Linked DNA regions of Sporomusa termitida. The protein of the gene in region 2 binds, or shares a complex with, the protein of the main gene of each other region. Links are inferred from orthologs where the notes say so. Each region holds a gene or a part of one and is shown on either strand. Other genes may lie near its edges. The genes, in order: rpsG and tig.

Evidence for each region.
Region 1: the proteins of tig (region 2) and rpsG are in contact, whole or in part, in a crystal structure (PDB 3GTY), measured with the Thermotoga maritima proteins. The link is inferred for Sporomusa termitida from one-to-one orthologs. Residues at the interface, in WP_004081061.1 of Thermotoga maritima: Glu122, Val124, Val129, Leu130, Tyr133, Glu188, Gly259, Ile262, Tyr263, Glu266, Ser270, Glu273, Gln274, Glu277, Arg308, Gln311, Ile312, Ser315, Tyr316, Glu325, Arg329, Arg336, Leu363, Phe366, Trp367, Arg373, Leu377, Arg381, Leu384, Glu387; in WP_004081843.1 of Thermotoga maritima: Lys34, Lys52, Lys55, Glu59, Arg62, Gln63, Glu66, Asn67, Lys69, Val71, Arg95, Ala109, Lys110, Lys111, Gly112, Arg113, Pro114, Glu117, Glu121, Ile124, Ala125, Tyr127, Asn128, Asn129, Thr130, Gly131, Lys135, Asp139, Arg142, Met143.

What each region holds. Positions count from the first base shown.
Region 1 is NZ_CP036259.1:50,389-53,460, reverse strand. The notes cover bases 82-2,825. They hold rpsG (30S ribosomal protein S7), read right to left. Parts: upstream 1,817-2,825; coding sequence 1,346-1,816; downstream 82-1,345. Other genes in these bases: SPTER_RS00260 (ribosomal L7Ae/L30e/S12e/Gadd45 family protein), read right to left, coding at 2,342-2,596; rpsL (30S ribosomal protein S12), read right to left, coding at 1,859-2,239; fusA (elongation factor G), read right to left, coding at 82-1,234. In the rest of the region: more of fusA, read right to left, coding at 1-81.
Region 2 is NZ_CP036259.1:1,507,730-1,510,910, reverse strand. The notes cover bases 46-2,898. They hold tig (trigger factor), read right to left. Parts: upstream 2,191-2,898; coding sequence 901-2,190; downstream 46-900. Other genes in these bases: SPTER_RS06615 (radical SAM protein), read left to right, coding at 2,670-2,898; clpP (ATP-dependent Clp endopeptidase proteolytic subunit ClpP), read right to left, coding at 259-864; clpX (ATP-dependent Clp protease ATP-binding subunit ClpX), read right to left, coding at 46-246. In the rest of the region: more of clpX, read right to left, coding at 1-45; more of SPTER_RS06615, read left to right, coding at 2,899-3,181. UniProt on the Bacillus subtilis protein: Involved in protein export. Acts as a chaperone by maintaining the newly synthesized protein in an open conformation. Functions as a peptidyl-prolyl cis-trans isomerase.

The DNA.
Region 1 (3,072 bases), 1.5 Mb from region 2 along the record:
CGACAGCTATATGGATAACCGGGTCCGGAAACACCATTGATTCAAGTATGATAATATTTTTATCGTCGCACAGGGTATCACCGGTTGTAGTATCTTTGAGACCTACAGCAGCGGCAATGTCCCCCGTGTAAACGATTTCGATCTCTTCACGGTGGTTGGCATGCATCTGGAGAATCCGGCCGATACGTTCCCGTTTTCCTTTTGTGGAGTTGTACACATACGAGCCGGAAGCTAGTTTGCCGGAATATACGCGGAAGAAAGCGAGTTTCCCCACATAAGGATCAGCCATAATCTTAAACGCCAGTGCCGAAAACGGAATACTATCATCGGCTTTACGCTCGTCTTCCTCGCCGGTATCTGGCTTAACACCTTTGATGGCCGGAATATCAGTGGGAGCAGGCATATAAGCGACAACAGCATCCAGCAGAGGCTGAACGCCTTTGTTTTTGTAGGATGAGCCGCAAAGTACCGGTGTCATTTTGCAGGCAATAGTAGCGCGGCGAATTCCTGATTTGATCTCATCAATGGTGAGTTCTTCACCCTCAAGATATTTCATCATCAGTTCATCGTCGCTTTCAGCAACGGCATCCAGCAGGTTCTGGCGGTAAAGCTCTGCATTCTCCAGCATATCCTCAGGAATCTCTGTTGATTCGCTCACTTTCCCCAGGTCGTCAGTATACATAACTGCCTTCATTTCAATAAGATCAACGAAACCCTTGAAGGTATCTTCAAAACCGATTGGCAGTTGGATTGGCACGGCAAACGCGCCCAAACGACTTTTCATCATATCAACAACCCGGTAGAAATCAGCACCGGTGATGTCCATTTTATTAACATATGCCATACGGGGAACGCCGTATTTATCAGCTTGACGCCACACTGTCTCCGACTGAGGCTCTACGCCGCCTTTAGCGCAAAATACCGCAACCGAGCCATCAAGTACCCTGAGTGAACGTTCTACTTCAACTGTAAAGTCCACGTGTCCTGGTGTGTCAATGATGTTTATACGATGCCCGTCCCATTGGGCTGTAGTGGCCGCAGAGGTAATGGTTATACCCCTTTCTTGTTCTTGCACCATCCAGTCCATAGTCGCAGCGCCATCATGCACTTCACCAATTTTGTGTACTCTGCCGGTATAAAACAGTATGCGTTCAGTCGTAGTGGTCTTGCCAGCGTCTATATGCGCCATGATGCCGATGTTCCGCGTCTTTTCAAGTGGAAACTTTCGGGCCACTATTTTCACTCCTTAGTATCGCGGGGTCCGCTATTTGTCAGGTTTGAGTCAAAGACGGGTTGCTTACGCAACCCCGTTCAATTCCCGCACGCGAACTCCGTACTTCGAATTTTACCAGCGGTAATGGGCAAAAGCCTTGTTGGCTTCAGCCATTTTATGTGTATCTTCACGTTTCTTAACAGATGCGCCGGTATTGTTGGCAGCATCCATCAATTCTGAAGCAAGGCGTTCGTGCATGGTCTTTTCACCGCGCAGCCGCGAATAATTAACCAACCAGCGAATACCAAGCGACATTTTACGGTCAGGCCGTACTTCTACTGGCACTTGATAGTTGGCTCCACCCACACGGCGAGCCCGGACTTCAAGAACCGGCATAACATTTTTCAACGCTGTTTCAAAAACATCCATTGGATCTTTACCGGTTTTGGCACGAATCGCCTCAAATGCGTCATATACAATGTTTTCAGCAACACCTTTTTTGCCGTCATACATCAATTTATTGATAAATCTGGTTACCAGCTTGGAGCTATATACCGGATCCGGCAATACATCCCGCTTGGGAACAGCACCTTTTCTTGGCATCAGTATCCCTCCTTTTCCAAAACTCTACAACTGTTCTTGCAATTACTTCTTAGCTACGGCCTTTTTGGCACCGTATTTCGAACGGCCCTGGCTGCGTTTGGCAACACCGGCAGTATCAAGAGCACCGCGAACAATGTGATAACGTACGCCTGGCAAATCTTTGACCCTGCCACCACGGATAAGCACAACTGAGTGTTCCTGCAGATTGTGACCAATACCCGGAATATAGGCGGTTACTTCAATGCCGTTAGTTAAGCGTACACGGGCTACTTTGCGAAGTGCAGAGTTCGGTTTTTTCGGAGTAGTTGTATATACTCTCGTGCATACGCCACGTTTTTGTGGACATTCTTTAAGTGCAGGTGCAGTCGATTTTTGAATCAGTTGCTCCCGGCTTTTGCGCACTAGCTGACTAATTGTTGGCATTTTTTAAGCGCACCTCCTTCCCCAATCTCGTTATTTATTATTAAAAACCTCATCTGCCGGTTTCAGCAGGTAAAGTTATTAACGACTCGTCCGTGTTAACTGCTATTTTAAAACAGCCACAGCCGCAGCGCCTACGGCAATGCTGCAGGCCTTCCCCAGTTCACTCATCGTCGCTGTTTCATCAACCAACACAGCTTTTTGATTACACAGATGCGCTAGCGGTGCTACCACCCGGCGATCAGCATCAACCGCAAGATACACCTTGGCGGCCAGACCTTTTTCCACAGCCCGCGCTGTTTGTTTAGCACCAATGGCTTTATTGGCGGTCTTTAAACCGGCAAGTTCCTCACTGTTCACATCGCCAACTCCTTTGGATAAATAGCACTGTTCACAAGACACTCTAATATATTAACATTTGGAATTCCAAATGTCAATAAACTATTAGAGTTTCTGCATATTTTTAAACACACTAAACCGGGTGTATCAAATCCACTATTTACCACTCATTAGTAGTGCCCTCATGGGCCTGGTTTATACTTCTTTTTGCCGCTGATGGCTGTCTTATTTAACTGCTTCTATTATATATGAAGCAATTCTGCGCCAGTGATTTATTGGTTTGTTAAAGAATACAGGCACGGGGCTGTATTCAGGGCACACTTAGCTGATAATGGCTGCAGCACCAAACATAAAACCAGCAGCAAAATCAGCAGGGCTTTATAGACCGGCCGCCGCCTACGCTTAGCTGCCACTTGCTGCCTGGCTAATTCGTAGATAAAATACACCTGCGACACCTCTTTCCACAATTGCTTTTACTTTCTATATCGACTACCCGG
Region 2 (3,181 bases):
CTTAGCTTCCTCCTGACCAATGACATACTGGTCAAGAATGTCTTTGATCTCTTTGGGTTTAGGAACATCCCTGAGCTCAACATCCATATCTTCGCTCAGTTCTTCTTCAATGATCTCATTGCAAAGTTCTATACATTCATCACAAATATACACTCCTGGGCCGGCAACAAGTTTCTTTACCTGCTCTTGCAGTTTACCGCAAAACGAACACTTTAGTTGACCCCTGTCATCACCGAATTTCAACATATTACCACCTCTCTACTTGGGAGTCTCCTTGTGTCTGTCACCCCGCACCACAACTGAGTCAATAAGGCCGTAGTCTTTCGCCTGCTCACTGGACATGAAAAAATCACGCTCCGTGTCACGCTGAATTTTTTCTAACGGCTGACCGGTATGATGGACAAGGATGCCATTTAAATGTTCCCGCATACGGAGAATTTCCCGAGCATGAATTTCAATATCGGTAGCTTGCCCTTGCGTACCACCAAGAGGCTGATGAATCATAATGCGTGAATTAGGCAGGGCATAGCGTTTACCTTTCGCGCCGGCTGCAAGCAGCAATGCACCCGCACTGGCGGCTTGCCCCATGCAGGTAGTCGTTACGTCCGGCTTGACATATTGCATGGTATCATACATAGCCATTGCCGCCGTTACCACTCCCCCCGGGCTGTTAATATATACATGAATATCTTTCTCCGGATCCTCCGACTCCAAAAACAGCAGCTGAGCAATAAACAAATTTGCCACATTGTCGTCAATCGGTCCGCCGATAAATACAATACGGTCCTTTAATAGCCGGGAGTAAATATCATAAGCTCGCTCACCGCGGTTAGACTGCTCTACTACAATTGGCACATAGGGCATAAAAAATCACCTCAATATCTAAATTTTTTATCTAAATTATTGGGCTGCAACACTATCAATTACTAATTGTGCAGCTTTTTTACGCAGGACTGAGTCGTTAAGCGCCTGAAAACGGTTTGTTTCACGAATCACTTTGACAATCTCTTCCACTGTTGTTTGATAGTTTTGCGCCATGGATTCAATCTCCCGCTGCAGGTCTTCAGGCGCAGCAGTAAAGCCTTCCGCTTTGACAATAGCCTCAAGCACCAGGTCGGTCTTTACATTATATAAGGCCGCAGTACGGTAGTTTTCCCGCAGGGCTGCCATATCCATTTTAGTATATTCAAGATATTTTGCAAGTTGCATGCCGCGCTGCTGTAAATTTACATCCAGGTCCTGAATCATGTTATCAATTTGATTCTCAACCATTACGTCCGGAACATCAAGTTCAGCCCCATCAACTACAGCTTTGATGGCAGCAGCCCGGAACTCACGTTCGGCTTTGTCGGCAGCAGTCTGTTCTAACTTATTCTTAATATCGCTTTTTAATTCCGCCAGCGTATCAAATTCCCCGGTCTCTTTAGCGAACTCATCATCAAGCTCCGGCATTTCCTTGCGTTTGATGTCGTGGATATTAACCGTAAACTTAGCCTCGTTGCCAGCTAATTCGGCCACAAAATAATCTGCCGGAAAAGAAACACTTACCTCCCGCTCATCCCCCGACTTAGCCCCAATCAGTTGTTCTTCAAAGCCGGGAATAAAGCTGCCAGACCCGATTTCAAGCGGATAACTCTTGCCTTCGCCGCCATCAAAAGGAACGCCGTCCACAAAACCTTTAAAATCAATAATGGCCAAATCACCTTGTTTAAGTTCAGCGTCCTCTACCACTACCATTTTGGCATTGCGGCTGCGGTTTTTTTCCAGTTCACTATCCACGTCTGCATCAGTAACCTCGGCAGCCGTCTTTTCTATTGTCAGACCTTTATATTGACCTAAAGTAACTTCAGGTTTTTTAACGACAGTAGCTTTAAACACTAACGGTTGATCTTCCGCTAGCGTAACAACTTCAATTTCCGGACGACCCACAGGATCAATTGCTTGTTCCTCCAATGCTTTGGCATAGGCCTGAGGAGCCAGAATTTCGAAGGCCTCGTCAAGCAGTGCCTCTTTGCCAACACGCATTTCCACTACTTTACGGGGAGCTTTACCTTTACGGAAGCCGGGTATGTTGACCTGATTAGCCAGCTTGCGGTATGCTTTTTCAACAGCCTTAACCACCTCAGTCTGGGGTACCTCAAGATTAAGCACCGTTTTATGATTGTCTATTCTTTCCGCTGTTACCTTCATTTATGTATTTCCTCCTTATTAAATTAACTGCTGACACAGCTTATTAATTGTCAACATAGTTCTCCCGTAAATAGTATTCCCATTATTGACATAAATTTTATGGGGTTCTTGGATTAACCAATATTTTTTTTGGCCAGTGTCCATAATTTGTAGCAATGTCATGGATAATATCATAACACAAGTAAATAACAAAGACAAGATATGAGCAAAAAACCCAGCAGTTCTGTGCTGGGTTATGTGTAATATGGAGCGGAAAACGAGATTCGAACTCGCGACCCTCGCCTTGGCAAGGCGATGCTCTACCGCTGAGCTACTTCCGCGTTTACCTCGTCAAGAACATTATTTATCTTATACCATAATCAATTATTTGTCAACCTGAAAAATTTGCTAATTAATTCTCAGCTAACACCTGCCTGACAGCCTGCATATTATGTATCAGGGATATACAACGAAACAATATCCTGAAGGAGGCTGGCCAGTTGCATTACCGGCTGAACAAAGACTGCGTGCTAGTAGAAGGCCAGGCCCGGGGAGCTATTTATGCATTAACCACAGGCCGGGTATATTCAATTAATCAGGGTGCAGTAAATTTATTGCAGGCCTGCCGGCAAGCGGCTCTGGAAGACATAATGGACCTTACTTTATCTGATAACAAACTCTATCTGTCATTTCTTGATAGACTGACAGCGCTCGGGCTAGGAGCCGGTTATACTGATCCCCCCCCTGACCAGAAGAGAGCGCTGTCAGATTATAAGCCCCAGCTAGAATTTCTTTGGCTGGAACTTACTACCAGCTGCAACAATCGCTGCCTGCACTGCTACTCGGCAAGCAGCCCCCATACCCCTGCGGGTTTGGTGCCGCATAACCGCTGGCTTGACCTCATTAGCGAGGCCCGCCGGCAAGGGGCAAACAGTATCCAGCTTATTGGGGGCGAACCATTGCTGTATCCCCGCTGGCAGGAACTTATTGTTAAAGCCCGTCAGGAAAACTA